DNA from 2 places in the Pragia fontium genome. Region 2 is predicted to be linked to the other one. Evidence: predicted binding sites of a transcription regulator. Region 2 holds the regulator's gene; the other holds the start of a gene.
What was found. Region 2 encodes LexA, which represses DNA repair genes until DNA is damaged. Its sites were predicted from a motif close to TNCTGTATGTACATACAGNA; they were not measured.
Positions count from the first base shown of each region.

Region 1 (10,369 bases), 970 kb from region 2:
CGCGCCTGGAAATCCCACATGTTAGAACATGAAGAAATCTCGCGATAAGTATTTTGGGCAGGTACCCAAACTTCCAGGTCATATGTCTTGCTTGAGCCAAAGCCCATATCACCGGTACACAGTAAAACTTTACGGTACGGTAAACCCAGCAGTTGAAGCACTTTTTCCGCATGACCGGTCAGTTCTTCCAATACATTCATGGAATCTTCTGGACGAACAATTTGTACCAGCTCAACTTTATCAAACTGGTGCATACGGATAAGACCGCGAGTATCGCGACCGTATGAACCTGCTTCAGAACGGAAACATGGCGTATGAGCCGTCATTTTTAGCGGCAGAACATCTTCATCAAGAATCTCACCGCGCACCAAGTTGGTCACAGGGACTTCAGCCGTTGGAATTAAACCATAGTTGCTGGTTTCAGCCTCTTCAGACAGCGGTTGAGTATGAAACAGATCTTCGCCAAACTTAGGCAATTGACCGGTACCAAACAATGTCGCCTGATTAACCAGATAAGGGACATACATTTCAGTATACCCATGTTCGGTAGTATGCAGGTCTAACATAAATTGAGCCAGTGCACGGTGCATACGGGCAATCTGCCCTTTCATCACCACAAAACGTGCGCCGGTTAATTTCACCGCGGCGGCAAAATCCAAACCACCGTTGGTTTCACCCAACTCAACGTGATCGCGAACCGGGAAATCAAACTTACGCGGTTCTCCCCAACGACTCACTTCTAGATTATCGTTTTCATCTTTACCAAATGGTACTGACTCATCTGGAATATTGGGAATAATTGAAACTGAATCGTGAATCTCTGCCTGTAACTTCTCAAGATCGGCTTTCGCTGCATCCAGTTTTTCACCCAGCAGATTCACTTCACGACGCAGTGGTTCAATATCTTCACCGCGCGCTTTAGCATCACCGATGGACTTGGATCGAGCATTACGTTCAGCTTGTAGGGTTTCTGTTTCTACCTGTAAAACTTTACGGCGCTCTTCCTGCTTACGTAAAGTATCCACATCCAGTTTAAAGCCTCTGCGAGCCAGTTTTTCCGCCGTTGCGTCCAGCTCATTACGTAATAAATTCGGGTCCAGCATGCTAATCCTATGCCTATGTATTTTAATATTAATCAAGATTCATGCCCGCTGACTAACTGACAGCGCGACATACTGTTTTCGCTAATTACCTTACCGCAACCCAAAGGTTAACGGTAGCGTTTTATCGAGCTATTTTGATCCTGCTCAGCCAACCAGTTCAGCTTTTCAGCGATTTTGGTTTCCAGCCCACGCGGTTCAGGGAAATAATAGCGCTGACCGCTCATTTCAGCGGGAAAGTAGCTCTCACCGGCAGCGTATGCGTTAGGCTCATCATGAGCATAACGATATTCTGCCCCTAACCCCATCTCTTTCATCAATTTGGTTGGCGCATTACGCAGATGCTCAGGAACGTCAAAATCACCGCCGTGTTGCGCATCTTTCATCGCCGCCTTAAACGCGGTATAAACCGCATTACTTTTCGGTGCGCAGGCTAAATACACTATCGCCTGAGCAATCGCTCTTTCCCCTTCTGCCGGGCCAACGCGAGTAAAGCAGTCCCAAGCCGCAATAGCCACCTGCATACCGCGCGGATCGGCATTACCCACATCTTCAGATGCAATTGCCAATAAACGACGGGCGACATACAGTGGATCGCCTCCCGCACTGATAATTCGTGCATACCAGTAGAGTGCAGCGTCAGGTGCGGAACCGCGCACTGATTTATGCAGTGCGGAAATCAAATCATAGTAGCGGTCACCTTTGTTATCAAAGCGTGCGCTACGTTCGCCAGAGATCTCTTTCAATAGCTCAGGGGTTAATACTCGCTGACCATTGGCAGAAATCTCAGCCATATCCGCCATCATTTCTAAACTATTTAACGCGCGTCGCGCATCACCATTAACCAGTTCCGATAACATGCGACGAGTTTCATCCGGCAACACGATATTCTGTTCACCGTAGCCACGCTCTTTATCCTGCATGGCCTGCAACAAGACTTGCTCAATATCTGGGCCATCTAACGATTTAAGCAGATAAACTCGGGCGCGGGATAACAGTGCCGAATTAAGTTCAAACGATGGATTTTCGGTGGTTGCGCCAATAAAAGTAATGGTGCCATCTTCAATATGCGGCAGAAAGGCATCCTGCTGGCTTTTATTAAAACGATGAACTTCATCCACAAACAGGATCGTTCTTCTGCCAGCATCGCGGTTATTGCGAGCACGCTCAATCGACTCTCGAATCTCTTTAATACCCGAGGTTACTGCTGAAATGCGTTCCACATCAGCATTACCATAATGACCAATAATTTCAGCTAACGTGGTTTTACCGGTGCCCGGCGGCCCCCAAAGAATCATTGAGTGTAAATGACCGGCCTCTATTGCTCGCGGTAATGGCTTACCCGCAGAGAGAAGATGGCGCTGACCAATATACTCAGCGAGCGTACGGGGGCGCATCCGCGCCGCCAACGGTTGAAATTCATTCTGAGAAAAATCGAGTGAAAGAGTGCTCACCATGCCTCACTTGCGTTGATCGTCTATCGTCACGCCTTTTGGTGGTGTAAAAGTAAACTGTGCCGCATCGACAGAACCGGTTTGTTGGCCTTTCAGCGCATAGCTGCTGCGCTGGCCGTCCTGTTCAACTGCCACAAAGCCTTTGATGATACCGTCTGGCGTTACGTTAATCGAAAAGGCTTTTAGATTACCTTTTATCGCTTTTGGCGTTAATTGAAACTCATTGCCTTGCTGTTGCACATTATATTTGCTCCAGTCGGTAGCGCTATTACGCGTAATCAACATAAACGGCGTATCGCCGGTTACGCTATCTAACCATGTGACCGTCGCCTGCTCAACAAACGGGTTAAAGAACCATAAGGTTTTACCATCAGAAACCAGAATACTTTCATCCGGTGATGTCATATGCCAGCGAAACAAATTAGGGCGCTTAACCCAAAGTTCGCCTTCACCTTGCTGTATCGCCGCACCGCCAGCATCCTTTACCGATTGAGAGAAACTGGCATGGAAGCTATTCACCTTATTCAGACGGTTTTGCAAATCTGAGCGAGCGTCAGCTAATACGGCTGAGGACACCAGACCAGACATCAGGCAACAGGTGATAAGTAGTTTCTTCATTGTTGCAATTACTCCAATCTATTATCGAGAAAACGTAGGTTAAACGCATTTTGAATCTATCTGTGGCACTCTACCTGACAATAGCGGGCAAGGTACAGGCTAATGCCATTAAGTATATGATCTTTTACTTATCTTTTCAGTTGAAATAAGGGCCGCATAAGCGGCCCTATCGTTAAGCAATGACGGTCAACTAATCAAACTGTGAACGCGCCAGTACCTCACGGTTACCGTTATGCCCAGGCGGGCTGACAATACCTTGAGCTTCCATCTGATCGATAATCCGAGCTGCTCGGTTATAACCAATACGGAACTGGCGCTGAATACCAGAGATAGACGGTTTCTTCTTCTCAACCACAAAAGCAACCGCCTGATCGAACAGAGCATCCAGTTCTTCATCAGCATCAAAACCAAAGCCACCTTCACCTTCTTCTGACGTGGCGGTAATACTATCAATATACTGCGGACGACCGCGCGCTTTCCAATCTTGTACCACGGCGTGTACTTCCTGATCGCGCACAAAAGCACCGTGAACACGTACCGGCATAGATGAGTTTGGCGGCAGATAGAGCATGTCCCCCATCCCCAGCAGTGATTCTGCGCCCCCCTGATCGAGGATGGTGCGTGAGTCAATTTTACTGGAAACGGTAAACGCCATACGCGTAGGAATGTTCGCTTTAATCAGGCCAGTAATAACGTCGACGGAAGGTCGTTGTGTAGCCAGCACCAAATGGATACCCGCAGCACGCGCCTTCTGTGCCAAACGGGCAATCAACTCTTCGACTTTTTTGCCCACTGCCATCATCAGGTCGGCAAACTCATCAACCAACACCACAATGTACGGCAGTTTTTCCAGCATCGGTGGGGAGACATCCATACTTTCGCTTGGCTTCCAGAACGGATCGGGAATTGGGCGACCAAGCTGCTCCGCTTCCTGAACCCGGTCATTATAGCCCGCCAGATTTCTCACGCCCAATGCTGACATAAGCTTATAGCGTCGTTCCATTTCACCAACGCACCAACGTAGCGCATTAGCGGCATCCTTCATATCGGTAACCACTTCAGTCAACAGATGCGGTATACCTTCATAAACCGATAACTCCAGCATTTTCGGGTCGATCATGATAAAACGAACGTCTTCCGGTTTTGCCTTATACAGCATACTCAGAATCATGGCGTTTACCCCGACCGACTTACCGGAACCGGTGGTACCAGCAACCAATAAGTGAGGCATCTTCGCCAAATCGGCCGTCACCGGCTGTCCGGAAATATCTTTACCCAATACAACGGTTAATGGAGAAGAGGCGCTACTGAATTCAGGTGAATTCAAAACTTCTCGCATATATACCGTCTGGCGGTGTTCATTCGGCAGTTCCAGACCGACATAAGGTTTACCGGGAATCACTTCAACCACCCGCACTGCCGTGACTGACAGTGAACGAGCTAAGTCTCTGGCTAAGCTGGAAATACGTGCGGCTTTGACACCCGGCGCTAAATCTAATTCAAAACGAGTAATTACCGGCCCCGGTAAAATATCAACAACATGGGCTTTCACTCGGAAATCGGCCAATCGACGTTCAAGTAAACGCGCAGTTTCTTCCAGCGCTTCCATATCAACTGGCGCCTGATTGGTAGGCGGAGCTGATAATAGATCTAACGATGGCAGCGGTGTCGTTGGTTTTTCCAATGGACGATCGTTACGCATCAAGAACGGATGGATTAACCCATCCATCGATGGCTGTTCCGGCTGACGTTCTTCTGGAACAGCGGCTGGCTGAGGTGGTACGGCACCCATTGAGCCAGAATGCGTTGATGTTTGGCTTACCGGTGGTGCAGCATGACTCTGAGCCGGTTGTTGATAAGCATAAGGTGATGTCGAAGTCGGCGCTACCGGCAATACATCATTAATATTGCCTAAAGGTACTTCATCCGCGCGCTCCACATCGCTTACCTGCGAAGGTAAGGTAAACAGCGGCTCAATTGGACGATTGTCGACGGTCTCTTCGTCATCATCTCTGGCAGAAACACCGTATAAAGGATTATCCGTTACCGCTTGGTCGTTATAACCGCCGTCATCTAACTGGTATTCTTCGCCATAGCGCTGGCGCTGCTCTTCAGCAAAAGCTTTTCTCAGCGACTCTTGCTGCATAGCATCAAACTCATCTTCACCGTTGGTGGCAGATGGCATATTGTCAGGCTGTGACTGCCCTTGAGCCAGACGCTCGCGCTCCCGTTGCTCAGCTTCCCGCTGTGAAGGGAGCTTAATGCCATACGAAGCTAATTCGCGACGCGTTGGAATTCGTACCGGATTAGGGCGTGGTAATTCTGGACCGATACCCTGCTTGATCTGCGGCTGCCCACTGCTCACGGCAGGCGTGAACGCGATTGTTGGTGCTGAAGCCGAAGAGACGGTGGATGCAACACTGGCAGCGGCTGAAGCCGCAGAAAGTGCATTAAACGCCGACGACAAATTACCGGCAGGATCGCTTTCAGGTTCATCCGACATCGCCGCGCTAAAGCTACCTGCGGGCAAGTTAGATGAACCATTATCCGTTGCATCGTCAGCCGGGAAATACTCATCAGGAATAGCGTCATGCAGACTAAACGGATACTCGGTTTCACTCTCAGCAGGTACCGTACTTTCAGAAGGTTCTACCGGTTGAGAATTACTAAAGGTAAATGTTGCCGGGCCAAAAGAAACCGCTGATGGCTCAGAAACCGCCCTTTCTGACATATTGTCGTTATGAGATGAAAATGGATACGTTGCGGCTGTTGTAAACTGAGGTTCTGGTTGTTGTTCGCTCTGCCCAATAACGGAATTGGCCGTTGTCTCAGGCTGAGCTTGAAATGAAGCTGACGGAGTAGCGACATTTGATGTACCAAACAACGTGGGCTCAACGGGTTCAGATGCAGCACCATCTTCCGGTCGTTCATCATCGCTCATCGCAGCAGAGAAAGAGAGTTCCTGTTGTAGCTCATTTTTAAAATGAATGGATGGGTCTTGCTCTTCATCGCTATCTGCATCAGTGAAACCATAGCTTTCGCCCGCCCTTACCCCTGGCGCGCTAAATAACACATCATCGCTATTAGACTCGGAAAATGAATGACTATCACTAACCGGAATGACCGCATTCTTGTCATCAGCGATATCGGTTTCATAATCCGGCTCTTTGCGCGTACGGTTGGTAACAAAAGTCAGCGCTCCCATGACAAAAGCACCAATCTTTTCTGCAATCGTTAACCACGACCAACCGGTAAATAGCGTCAGGCCAATCGCCCATACGCACAGCAGAATCAGCGTTGCACCCACCCCATTAAAATGAGGTAATAGCGCACTATTCAATAAGCTGCCGATAACGCCACCGGATGCAAAATAATACCAGTCATCAATGCTGATGGCCGATAGCCCGCAGGAAGAGAAAATCAGCGCCAGCAAACCAATAAAACGCAGCGATAGAGCAAAGAAATCAACGGGTTTCTCATCGCGTTCATGGCGATACAGCACCCAGCATTGGAAAACCATCAGCAGCGGTACCACATAAGCCAGTACGCCGAATATAAATAAAAAGGTGTCGGCCAGCCAAGCTCCGCTTTCGCCACCAATATTATGAATCGGCTCGTGCCAAGCGGTTTGCGACCAGCTGGGATCGGCAGGATTGAAACTGACCAGTGCCACCATAAGATAAATGGCAAAAATAACCACCACCAATAAACCGGCTTCAAAAAGCCGCTGGCGGCTATTCAACTTCTTCAACTTAGGCTCTTTGTCTTCTATATATTCCTGGCTCAAGAAAGGCTCTCCAGGTTACCGTAGCAATGCATGAACGGCAGCGCCAGAATTACCCAGCGCTGAAACTGTATGAATACACAGGAGTGTAACGGAAGTTTGCAGATTTTGCACCTGCTATGATGAATTATCGCGTTTTGATAACCAAGTGGTTACTCTGTTTAACTTCTTCCATAACTACGTAGGTACGCGTGTCGTTTACACCGGGTAAACGTAACAGCGTTTCACCTAATAGTTTTCTATACGCGGACATATCTGATACGCGCGTTTTCAGAAGATAGTCAAAATCACCAGAAACCAAGTGACACTCCTGAATTTCCTCTAATTTTTGTACAGCCGTATTGAACTGTTCAAAAACATCAGCCGCACCGCGATTCAGCGTGATTTCAACAAAAACCAGCAGCGACGCGTCTAAATAATGAGGATTCAGTAACGCAGTATAACCTTGAATAAATTTCTGTCTTTCAAGACGACGTACCCGCTCCAAACACGGCGTTGGTGATAAGCCAACACGTTTTGACAGCTCAACGTTAGAAATGCGTCCATCCAACTGCAATTCATTCAAAATATTACGGTCAATTCGATCAAGATCTTTACTCGGGCGTTTTTTATTGTCTACCATTTTTCTTCTCTCAATATCTTCCTTGTTTCTGATACACCGCTAACTCTCCTAAAGATTTTACGGCGCTTCTGTCCAAGCCAATAACTGTAGTTATATACCAGCCAGAAACCAGGTGTTCTAGTTATTATCTGTAGCCAACAGCACAAGATATCTATCTAACCACTTAGTTTTATTACATTAATGATCTTCAGCCATCACCAATGTAAATCAGGGTACTGCTCAAAACTACAACCTGAACATATTGTATTATGCGGTTAATCTATACATATAAAGAGTAAGTATCTGTTACCTTGCCAAAACACTTACCTTATAAACTTCGTCAATATAGTTATCAGCGTAATCACAGAATAATGTTTTCGCAAATACCTGCGTTATTGTCAAAGTAAATGAGTAAAAAAAAGCACAATTCTCTATATAAATTCATAACTGCGTCATTTTAACTCCAAAATCGCACATTTAATAGAAAAAACCTATCACAATGATTGGTAACAAACCCGATCATGACTTTTTTTAATGTTGTATTTTCCTTACAATCACATAAATTATTCGGTCTTACCCTCACAGAGGAATTATCGCTATGGTCAAGCACTGTAAGTTACTCATTTTAGGTTCAGGCCCAGCGGGTTATACCGCCGCGGTTTATGCCGCACGCGCAAACCTCAATCCGGTATTAATTACAGGTATTGAACAAGGTGGGCAACTAACCACCACAACCGATGTAGAAAACTGGCCTGGCGATGCAGAAGGATTAACCGGTCCTGGTTTAATGGATCGTATGCGCGAGCATGCACTCAAATTCCAGACCGAGATCATTATCGACCATATTCAGCGGGTTGATTTACAGACTCGTCCTTTCCGTTTGTTTGGTGATAGCGAAGAGTACACCTGTGATGCCCTGATTATCGCTACCGGTGCTTCTGCCCAGTATTTAGGATTACCTTCTGAAGAAAACTTCAAAGGCAGAGGCGTTTCAGCCTGTGCCACCTGTGATGGTTTCTTCTATCGCAATCAAAAGGTTGCCGTAGTGGGTGGTGGTAATACCGCCGTCGAAGAAGCGCTGTACTTATCCAATATTGCTGCCGAAGTTCACCTGATTCACCGTAGAGACAGTTTCCGGGCAGAAAAAATCCTTATCGACCGCATGATGGAAAAGGTCCGCAACGGCAATATTATTCTGCATACGGATAGAACGTTAGATGAAGTTTTGGGTGATGACATGGGCGTTACTGGTGTTCGTCTAAAAGATACCAACACTCACGTCACTGAAGAACTGACGCTTACCGGCGTATTTATTGCTATTGGACATCGTCCAAATACTGATATTTTTACCGGCCAGCTTGAACTCCGAGATGGTTACCTGAAAACACATTCGGGTACGCAAGGTAATGCCACCCAAACTAGCATCCCAGGCATTTTTGCTGCTGGCGACGTTGCCGATAATATTTATCGCCAAGCGATCACTTCTGCAGGCAGTGGTTGTATGGCTGCGCTGGATGCAGAACGTTACCTCGAAACACAAAATAACGGCTAATCGCTATTTGTGTCACATGTTGGTATAACACCACATGTTTAAGGCGGCTAACGGCCGCCTTATTCTTTTGCGGATACTAATGGTATCCTTATCCCAACTTTGCTAATCAGACCCCGTCCAAACTTATGTCTAATATGAATAAAACAAGACAGCGTGAGTTGATCCGCTGGTTAAAATCTCAGGGCGCTCCGGCACAACGTTGGTTACGGATATCTACCCTGTTGGGATTACTCAGTGGAATATTGATTATCGTGCAGGCTTGGTTACTGGCAACGATTCTCCATGCATTGATTATCGAAAATATTCCTCGAGATACGTTGATCGGCTATTTTATCCTGATTATTGTTACCGTTATTTTTCGTGCGCTGTTAGTTTGGCTCAGAGAACGCGTGGGCTTTATTTACGGTGCCGCTATCCGACAGCGAATTCGTCAGCAGGTACTCAATCGCCTTGAACAACTGGGGCCGGCCTGGATTCAGGGTAAACCGGCGGGAAGCTGGGCAACCATGATCCTTGAGCAAATTGAGGATATGCAGGACTTCTACTCCCGTTATCAACCACAAATGATGCTGGCGGCCATGATTCCGATCTTAATACTGGCGGCAGTATTTCCGATTAACTGGGCTGCAGGACTGATTCTATTTGTCACCGCACCGCTGATACCGATATTTATGGCGCTGGTAGGCATGGGTGCCGCCGATGCCAACCGACGTAATTTTATCGCACTGGCTCGACTAAGCGGTAACTTCCTCGATCGATTAAGAGGCTTGGATACCCTAAGACTATTTCATCGGGGGCCGGCCGAAACCGAACAAATTAGTCAAGCCTCAGAAGATTTTCGCTCCCGCACCATGGATGTGTTAAAGCTGGCTTTTCTCTCCTCCGCTGTTTTAGAGTTTTTTGCTTCGGTATCCATCGCCGTGGCCGCCGTCTATTTTGGTTTCTCTTATCTTGGGGAACTAAATTTTGGATCGTACGGTATGCCAGTGACCTTATTTGCTGGTTTTCTGGTGTTAATTTTGGCTCCCGAGTTTTTCCAACCGTTACGCGATCTTGGCACTTACTATCATGCCAAAGCTCAGGCGATTGGTGCTGCTGAGTCATTACAAACCTTTTTGGAAGCTGAAACCGATCAATCCAATGGCCAGGGAGTCAATGAGTTACCGGTCTGTGATAGCATCACCCTTCGCGCCAACAACCTCACCATTATTTCTCCTGATGGGAAAACGCTGGCTGGACCGCTAAATTTTGTGCTGACCC
Region 1 covers NZ_LR134531.1:2,503,549-2,513,917, forward strand. The annotation lists gene serS (serine--tRNA ligase) at 1-1,103, opposite strand, end outside; gene EL341_RS10775 (replication-associated recombination protein A) at 1,211-2,554, opposite strand; gene lolA (outer membrane lipoprotein chaperone LolA) at 2,561-3,172, opposite strand; gene EL341_RS10785 (DNA translocase FtsK 4TM domain-containing protein) at 3,363-6,959, opposite strand; gene lrp (leucine-responsive transcriptional regulator Lrp) at 7,084-7,578, opposite strand; gene trxB (thioredoxin-disulfide reductase) at 8,156-9,109, shown strand; gene cydD (heme ABC transporter permease/ATP-binding protein CydD) at 9,244-10,369, shown strand, end outside.
Region 1: EL341_RS10785 (DNA translocase FtsK 4TM domain-containing protein) is a predicted target of LexA. The motif match lies at 7,023-7,042, and genes of this name have one in related genera.

Region 2 (10,369 bases):
TATTGGCGCTTCTTCGATGCATTCATGGCAATTTATGCGGATGTTAGCGCTACAGGAGCAACACGGGCTGGCTAAATTTGTCTCCATGCAGAATCACTATAATTTAATTTATCGTGAAGAAGAGCGAGAAATGTTGCCGCTGTGCAATGAAATGGGGATTGCCGTCACGCCGTGGTCACCGCTTGCCCGCGGCGTCCTCACCGGCTCCAGAAAAAACCAAACCCTCCGCGCCACCACTGATGACCCGGCTCATAGCTGGTATAACCATCAGGCTGAGGAAGATGCCATTGTCGCTGCCGTTGAACAGATTGCCGCTGGACGAGGTGTACCTCCGGCTCAGGTTGCACTGGCTTGGGTAAATAGCCGCCCGGGGATTACGTCTTCGATTATCGGAGCCAGTAAACCCCATCATTTAGATGATGCAGTAGCGTCTTTGTCTCTCACGCTGAGTGATGAAGAGGTCTCGATTCTGCAAGCACCTTATCGCCCGAGGAATTTGGCTGGGCACGAATGAGTGCTATCTTTTGCCCTTTTTATTAAGCGCTGGAATTCAGCCGACAACTGAGTGAGGGAGCACGCCCATCAAGGATGATGGGCGAAGGCGCGGGGGTGCAGGGGGCGTTCGCCCTTAACGCACCCTGCTCGGCCACGTGCACCCAAGTTGATTTTATTCTTTGTACTAATTGTGGACGAAACCTTTGCTGTCATTAAGCTTAACTAACAAGCAGTAAGCCCAGAAGCTATCTTCACTCTCTTACTCAAACTCAACTAACTATCCTTCCCCGTCACCAAAGCCAGCGCTTGCCGCAAAACCTCAACATCGGCACCGGCCTTATGAGCATTCTCACTCAAATGTCGGCGGAACTGGCGTGCTCCGGGTATTCCCTGAAACAATCCCAGCATATGGCGAGTTATATGACCAAGATAGGTGCCTTTGGACAGCTCCTGTTCAATATAAGGGTACATCGCCTCTACCACATCGGATGCCTGACGAATATCTCCCTCAATGCCGAACAACTCGCGATCTACTTGGGCTAGTATCCCCGGATTTTGATACGCTTCCCGGCCCATCATGACGCCATCAACGTATTGCAAATGTTCTTTAGCCTGCTCCAGGGTTTTAATACCACCGTTAATCGCAATAGTCAGATGAGGGAATTCCTGCTTCACTTGATAAACGCGCGGATAGTCCAACGGAGGTATCTCACGGTTTTCTTTCGGGCTCAAGCCAGAAAGCCAAGCCTTACGCGCATGAAGCGTGAAGTTATCACAATCACCCTGCTCTGAAACCACAGTGATAAAACGCTGAAGGAATTCATAACTGTCAGAATCATCAATACCAATTCGGGTCTTTACCGTCACTGGAATCGACACTGCGTCTTTCATCGCTTTAACGCAGTCAGCCACCAGCTCGGGTTCTGCCATTAAACAAGCGCCGAAACGACCGTTCTGTACTCGATCGGAAGGACAACCGGCATTCAGATTAATCTCGCTATAGCCTAAGGCCTCAGCCCGCCGGGCGCACTCAGCCAGCGCCTGCGGATCGCTGCCGCCCAGTTGTAGTGCTACAGGTTGCTCTTCCTGGCTATAGGCCAGATAGTCACCTTTGCCAAACAGTATGGCGCCGGTAGTAATCATTTCGGTATACAGCAGAGTCTGCCCACTCAGCAAACGATGAAAATAACGGCAATGACGATCGGTCCAGTCAAGCATCGGTGCAACGGAAAAGCGCTGCATCGGGTAAGGATGTGTTTTATCAGAATTCATTATGAATTAACGGCTATCAGATAGTTGTTTCTGTTGATAAATAAATTTAAGGGAATTAACAGAATATATAGGGCACATATTCTACCATAGAAAAAACAGATCTCAGCTATAACTGACCGGACTTAATCCTCAGCGGATAGCGAAGCCCTATCGATTGCCGCCCTAAGCATGGTAGAATCTATAGCAAGATGGTCAATAAAAGAGATAACAATGAAATCGATCAATATTGAGTTAATGTTGGCTAAAGTTCAAAAGCTCTGTGAACAACGCGCCGTGCGGTTAACGCCACAGCGTCAGTTAGTCCTACGTTTGATGGCCGAACAAAAAAATGCGATTAGCGCTTACGATTTATTAGACCTGCTGCGTTTATCTGAACCTCAGGCCAAGCCGCCAACAGTTTATCGCGCCCTCGACTTTTTATTAGAACAAGGATTCATTCATAAAATCGAGTCAACAAACAGCTATGTCGTGTGCCATCACGTTGGCGAACCACTGCATACTTCAGCCTTATTTATCTGTGATAGCTGTGGATTAGTGACTGAATATCATGCACAAGGCATCGATCGGTTATTAGAAGAGTTAGCGGAGAAAAGTCATTTTACTATTCAGCACAGCGTGTTAGAAACACACGGTGTTTGTTCTAAGTGTGTAAAAGCCTAAGTAAGTTATCTAAATTAATTATTATTAATTAATATTTAAATCATTATTTTAGAATACCCCACGATTTCATTTATTGTGTAAAAATAGTCATAACGCTATAAAGTTAAATGAATTATTTTATTATTAACAATAGACCTCATATCGATAAATATTTAATTAACAATAGGTTAATCAAATTAAAAACCCCTTTACCAGAGAAAAAACATTAAAACCAACATATAAAATCAAATTACTCAATTGAATCAGGATATCATCCTATTCGTATTTTTTATTTTATTCCCCCGTCAATAAAGGATATATTCTCATCATACTAACTATAAGTAACCTCGATCATTAATCACTATGCTATTCCCCTAATGTTAGGGGTAATTTTCCAAGGAAAACAACAATGAAGCAGTTTATATGGGCGCTTCTGACTATTGCTGGGACATTATCAAATACCCCTGCCAGGGCGACTGATGAGCTCATGAAACTTATTGATGATAATCAGCATCATACTTCCGTACAAAACTGGACGGAGATAACGGGCCTACCCGGTCAACTATCGGACAACTGGGAACTGGTAGAAACCGATCTGTCATCTATTTGGCTGTTAAAAAATGAAATTGACCCAAATCTGCTGGGACGAATCTCCGCTCAACAGTTAGAAGATAGCGTTCAGTTGAAAGATGAAGTTGACGCCATTGCCGAAAGCTTTGAGTTTCAATCAGCCAAATTAAAACGCAGTACCGAGGTTTATGGTGAAGTCTCAACTGAACAGCTTGAGGTCAGTACCAAAGACGGGAATCAGGATATCTCCGGTATATTTGTACTCATGAACTATCAGAATAAACTTTATACTTTGCTATTAACCAGCCATTACGATATTGCCCGACTAAAACAACATAAAAATAATTTAATGGATGGCATTTTTCTGACGAAGAAATAATGTCCAATATATTGCAGCAATAAAAAAGCGCCCAAAGGCGCTTTTTTGTATCGTACTTCTGCATCAGAAGCCAATCAGTATAAAATTACATCCAATCGCCGTTGCGAATCACGCCAACCGCAAGCCCTTCGATGGTCAGGCTTTGCTCACGTAAATCAACCTCGATAGGTGAAAACTCTTCATTTTCAGGTAATAGCTGAACAACGTTACCTTGCTTCTTCAAGCGCTTAACCGTCACTTCATCATCAATTCTGGCAACCACAACCTGACCGTTACGTACATCTTGAGTTTTATGTACCGCCAGTAAATCACCGTCCATAATACCAATATCTTTCATTGACATACCGCTAACCCGCAGCAAAAAATCAGCATGAGGTTTAAACAAAGCAGGATCAACTTGATAGTGGTTTTCAATATGTTCCTGCGCCAGCAACGGTTCTCCTGCAGCCACACGACCAATCAGTGGCAGCCCCTCTTGCTCGGTTTCCATCAACAGACGAATACCCCTTGAGGCACCGGTAACAATCTCAATAACGCCTTTACGCGCCAACGCTTTCAAATGTTCTTCAGCCGCATTAGGCGACTTAAACCCCAAAGTTTGGGCAATCTCAGCACGAGTTGGAGGCATACCTGACTGACTGATATGGTCACGAATCATGTCATAAATTTGCTGCTGTCTGGCGGTTAATGCTTTCATCTCTGGATTCCCTCAACCTGTTTTTATATACAGTTATGCTGTGAGTATATACAGGTATCCATTGGATGGAAACCTTAAAAAGATATATTTATGAGATAACTCAGAAAAAATGACTATAAAGAATGCTCACCCAAACAAACAGAGCCAGAAAAATCGTGACCAATACCGCCGCAGACCCCATATCTTTAGCCCGGCCTGACAACTCATGACGCTCGGTGCCAATGCGATCAACCACCGCTTCAATCGCGCTGTTAATAATTTCAAAAATCGCGATCAACACCACTGAGCTAATTAATAAAATACGTTCGATAATCGTCACATCCAGCCATGTTGCCAGCGCTATCGCCACCACAACCAGCGCCGTTTCCTGACGGAATGCTGCCTCATTCTGCCACGCGGCACGCAATCCTTTCCATGAGTATCCCGCTGCTTTAATAATGCGGGTTAGCCCCGTTGCCTGATTCATTTAATGACGTCCTCTAAAAAATTCTAACCAATTTTAGCAATTATCAGACATCACATCATCACAGATTACGTATAGTTCTGTTATTCTTGCAATTCACTATTTATATGAGGCTCGCAATATTTATGTCTGGTTGGCGTAAACTTTACTATAAGCTATTGAATATACCTATAAAAATGCTAGTTCGTAGCAAATGTATCCCTTCCGATCCCGTGGCTGAATTGGGATTAGATACCACACGCCCGATACTCTATGTTCTGCCCTATAACTCAAAAGCGGATTTATTAACCCTACGGGCCCAATGTTTGGCTCAGGAGTTACCCGATCCGCTAGAACCTTATGAAGTTGACGGTCAATTGCTGCCCCGTTATGTGTTTACTCATGACGGCCCACGGTTATTTAGCTATTACGCACCGAAAGAAGAATCCGTCAAACTGTTCCACGACTATTTGGATTTGCATCGCAATCATCCAGATTTAGATATTCAAATGGTTCCGGTATCGGTGATGTTTGGTCGTTCTCCTGGCCGTGAAGGTCATGGAAACACTGGCGCTCCTCGCCTACGCCTATTTAACGGGATTCAAAAATTCTTTGTTGTCCTGTGGCTTGGTCGCGATAGCTTTGTGCGTTTCTCTCAACCCGTGTCATTACGCCATATGGCGAACGAACATGGCACCGACAAGAGTATTGCGCAAAAACTCGCCCGCGTTGCGCGCATACACTTTGCCAGACAGCGTTTGGCGGCCACCGGTCCGAAACTGCCAATGCGTCAGGATCTGTTTAATAAACTGTTAACCTCTAAAGCCATTGAAAAAGCGGTAGAAGAAGAAGCAACGGCCAAAAAGATCTCTCTCACCAAGGCGAAACAAAACGCCGTGGATATTATGGAAGAGATCGCCGCCAACTTTAGCTATGAAGGCCTACGAGTAACCGATCGCGTCTTAAGTTGGACCTGGAACCGCCTCTATCAGGGTATCAATGTCCATAACGCCGAACGTGTACGTCAGTTGGCACAAGATGGGCACGGTATCGTCTATGCGCCAAGCCATCGCAGCCATATGGACTATCTGCTGCTCTCTTATGTGCTCTACCATCAAGGGCTGGTACCGCCGCATATCGCCGCAGGTATTAACCTGAACTTCTGGCCTGCTGGCCCGATTTTCCGCCGTTTGGGCGCGTTCTTTATTCGCCGTACTTTCAAAGGCAATAAACTTTACTCCACCGTATTCCGTGAATATCTCGGGGAGCTGTTTAACCGCGGCTACTCCGTTGAGTATTTCGTTGAAGGTGGGCGCTCACGTACCGGTCGTTTGCTGGAGCCGAAAACCGGCACCCTTTCCATGACCATACAGGCCATGCTACGCGGCGGTAATCGTCCTATCACCGTGGTACCGGTTTATATTGGTTATGAGCACGTAATGGAAGTGGGTACTTACGCCAACGAGCTACGCGGTGCCACCAAAGAGAAAGAGAACTTGTGGCAGGTTGTGCGCACCATGCGTAAGCTGCGTAACTTGGGAATGGGCTATGTTAACTTCGGTGAACCTATTCCACTGATGACGTACCTCAATCAGCATGTTCCGGACTGGCGTGACGCTGTCGATCCGATAGAAACCCCTAGACCAAACTGGCTAACGCCAACGGTTAACCAGATCGCCAACCGGCTGATGACCAATATCAATAATGCGGCAGCGGCCAATGCCATGAACCTGTGTTGTACCGCATTACTGGCCTCTCGCCAGCGCGCCTTAACCCGTGAGCAGCTACTTGAGCAGCTCGACTGCTATACACAGCTACTGCGTAATGTTCCTTATGCAAAAGATGCCACGGTGCCATCCAGTACCCCTGAGCAAATGCTGGAACACGCGCTGAAAATGAGTAAATTTGAAGTCGAGAAAGATAACGCAGGTGAAATTATTGTCCTACCGCGCGAACAAGCGGTGCTGATGACCTACTATCGCAATAACATTCACCATATGCTGGTTTTACCATCGTTGATTTCCAGTATTGTTATGCATCACGACAGTATTTCTCGTCAGGAAATTATTGAACAGGTCGCTCTGATCTATCCATTACTGCGAGAAGAGCTTTTCATGCACTACGATGCAGAAGAGCTACCTGACGTCATTGAAACACTGATTAATGAGCTGGAACGGCAGAAGCTGATTAAAACGCTGGCGGATGGCCGACTGGTGCTTAATCCCCCTCGTATACGTGCCCTACAGCTGTTGGCCGCCGGCGTTCGGGAAACATTACAGCGTTATACCATCACCCTATCGTTGTTACGTAATAACCCGAGCATTAATCGCGGTATGCTGGAAAAAGAGAGTCGCCTGCTGGCACAGCGTCTCTCGGTGCTGCACGGTATTAATGCGCCGGAGTTCTTTGATAAAGCGGTATTCTCTACGCTGGTCGCAACACTACGCAGCGCTGGATATATCAATGACGTTGGCGATGCCATTCCTGAAAATATTCAGTCGATGTACGACATGCTGACCAGACTGATGACGCCAGAAGTGAAATTAACCATCGAAAGCGTCACTGAAGCATCGGTTGAGCCAGCAACACCGGAAGAATAGACCGTAGCGCAAAATAAAATGCCGGCAGGTTATGATGAACCTGCCGGCATTTTTTATTGTCAGAAAAATAAGCATCCGACTTTGATTTAATCACCTCTTCAGCCGATGGTAAGATCCATCAGCAAGCCGAGGAAAATCACTAAACCAACATAGTTATTATTCATAAAAGCTTGAAAGCACTTCTCTCGCTCACGCCCGGCAATCAGCTGCTGCTGATAAACAAACAGCGCGCTCACCAGCAGTAAAGACCAATAAAATGGCCCACTCAGCTGATTTAAATAGCCAATCCAAGCCAGTAGCAATACCGTCGCTAACTGGAGTAAACCGATAATTATTTTATCGTAGCGGCCAAACAGAATAGCGGTCGATTTAATACCAATTTTTACATCATCATTGCGATCAACCATGGCATATTGCGTATCGTAAACCACAGTCCAGCAAATATTCACCAACAGCAGTAGCCAACAGCTCAACGGTAGCGCATCGCTAACGGCGGCATACGCCATGGGGATTGACCAGCCAAACGCCATACCCAAAATCACCTGAGGAAGATGAGTAAAGCGCTTCATAAATGGGTACATCCAGGCAAGGATCACACCGGCGACAGAAAGTAAAATAGTCAGTTTATTCAGCGTCAGAACCAAAAGAAAAGAGATGGTGACCAACACCAAAAATAGTATCTTGCTCTCTTTTTCCGTTACCGCTCCGCTAGGCATTGGACGAGAACGAGTACGTTCTACGTGGCCGTCAAAATTGCGGTCGGCAAAGTCATTAATCACGCAGCCGGCGGCGCGCATCAGAAATACGCCGATGATAAAGATAACCAAAATATAAACATTTGGCGTCTCTTTTCCAGCCAGCCACAAAGCCCAAAGCGTTGGCCAGAGCAGGAGTAACGCGCCAATTGGCCGATTAATACGCATCAAACGGCAGTAAGCCAGCCATTTGCCTTGAGTCACATTTTCCCCCATTAATATAACGGTGCCGACGGTAAAAAAATTTCTGTCAATAACAGAGGCTTACCAGATAAACATAAGCGGGAGCGTCGCCCCCACAGGTCATCAAACAATGAAACCTGGATGTAATCTCGTTCTAATTCTGCATGACTGAACAAATAACGCCCTAAAGGCATATCACCCAACGCAGTCAAACGTTGCTCGGGACCACACAGCGTTTTTTCGGGTACGACAGTACGCGCCCATATCCACGGCATGGTATCACCAAACAGCAGAATTTCACGTATCCAATAACGTGTATCTACCGGTAATTCTGATATTTCTTTCCCTAAAAGGTCAAAGGATACATACCCTTCAAACAGTGGCTTAACCATCACGTTCTGACAATACCGCTCGCAGCGGCTGGTCATAGAATCTTCTTCCAGCAACCAGTCAGAAACTGATTGAGTCAATAAGTGCGCTGCCGACGAATCCCAGTTTCGATCTTTCCAGTTTGGCGCAGAAAGCGTCTGGTTCACCATGGTAACACCCTAATATAATCAGTTCTGATAACCAATTGGCTATAAAGAATTAGGCGGTTATTGTAACGTAAAATAGCCCTCAGCAAACACTGAAGGCTTCATTTTTAGAACTATTTTTTAACAATACGTCAATAATCTGACGGAGGTTTACTCACGCTTTAATCGATCGGTGTTCGCCAGATAAAGCGCAATCACCAGTATCAAGATAGCACCGGAGTAGATCAGGGTATCAATGGGATCTTTATGATCGACAATGATTAAGCGAATAATCGCCGTTATACCGATATAAATAAAATAACGTAGCGGGAAGTGATAACCACTCTGAAAATACTTGACGATCAAGGCAATAAATTCAAAATATAAAAAATAGATGACGATGCCTTCAATCAATAAATAACTGGAAGACTGGGCTGAGTTAACAAAGAGTACCTGAATCAATGAATAGGTTTCTTTACCAAGGAAAACAATAAGAATAATTGCCAACACCAGCAGCCAAAAATTTAATATTGTTTGCAGTATTCTGCCCACGAAAGTCGCTCGCTTAAGGTTATCCTGCATAGTTTTTCCTTCATTTCACAATAAAGCGGGAATACATTTTATCCCCGCATTGTTACTGATTAACGACCCATTAACGCCATTGCTTAAACGTATTAATCAAACCGTTAGTTGATGAGTCGTGGCTGGAAACCGACTGATTACCAGAAAGCTCCGGTAAAATACGGTTAGCCAACTGTTTGCCCAACTCTACTCCCCATTGGTCAAAGCTAAAAATATTCATGATCACACCTTGAGTGAAAATCTTATGCTCATACAACGCAATAAGCGCACCAAGACTATAAGGCGTTATCTCTTTTAGCAGAATAGAGTTAGTCGGACGATTGCCCTCAAATACTTTAAACGGAACAATAGCTTCAAAGTCAGCAGCTTGCTGTCCAGCTTTGACAAACTCTTCACGTACTTCATCGGCGCTCTTACCAAATGCCAACGCTTCAGTCTGAGCAAAAAAGTTGGATAGCAGTTTAGCATGATGATCGCTCAACGGATTATGACTGTGAGCCGGTGCAATAAAATCACATGGAATCAGCTTAGTACCTTGGTGAATAAGCTGGTAGAACGCATGCTGACCGTTGGTACCCGGCTCACCCCAAATAATCGGACCAGTTTGGTAGCTCACTTTATTACCATTACGGTCAACATACTTACCGTTGGACTCCATATTTCCCTGTTGGAAATAGGCGGCAAAACGATGCATATACTGATCGTAAGGTAAGATGGCCTCGGTTTCCGAACCATAAAAATTGTTATACCACAGACCAATCAGCGCCAACGTGACCGGCAGGTTCTTCTCTATTGGCATATCGGCAAAGTGACGATCCATGGCATGAGCACCGCTCAGCAACTTCTCAAAGTTATCAAAGCCGATCGATAGCGCAATCGACAGACCAATGGCCGACCACAGAGAATAGCGCCCACCAACCCAATCCCAAAACTCAAACATATTGTCGGTATCAATACCAAACTCGGCAACCGCTTTGGCATTGGTCGACAATGCAGCGAAATGTTTAGCCACGTCCTTCGGTTGACCGACGCTCAGAAACCAGTCACGCGCGGTGTGGGCATTGGTCATGGTTTCCTGAGTGGTAAACGTTTTAGAAGCAATCAGAAATAAGGTGGTTTCCGGATTCAGGGTCTTAATCGTTTCTGCAATATGCGTTGCATCAACGTTAGACACAAAATGCATGGATAAATGGTTTTTATATGGACGTAAAGCCTCAGTGACCATATAAGGTCCGAGATC
Region 2 covers NZ_LR134531.1:3,468,665-3,479,033, forward strand. The annotation lists gene EL341_RS15005 (aldo/keto reductase) at 1-514, shown strand, start outside; gene dusA (tRNA dihydrouridine(20/20a) synthase DusA) at 769-1,767, opposite strand; gene zur (zinc uptake transcriptional repressor Zur) at 1,978-2,427, shown strand; gene EL341_RS15020 (hypothetical protein) at 2,816-3,355, shown strand; gene lexA (transcriptional repressor LexA) at 3,441-4,052, opposite strand; gene EL341_RS15030 (diacylglycerol kinase) at 4,153-4,518, opposite strand; gene plsB (glycerol-3-phosphate 1-O-acyltransferase PlsB) at 4,641-7,094, shown strand; gene ubiA (4-hydroxybenzoate octaprenyltransferase) at 7,193-8,065, opposite strand; gene ubiC (chorismate lyase) at 8,065-8,571, opposite strand; gene psiE (phosphate-starvation-inducible protein PsiE) at 8,719-9,129, opposite strand; gene pgi (glucose-6-phosphate isomerase) at 9,200-10,369, opposite strand, start outside.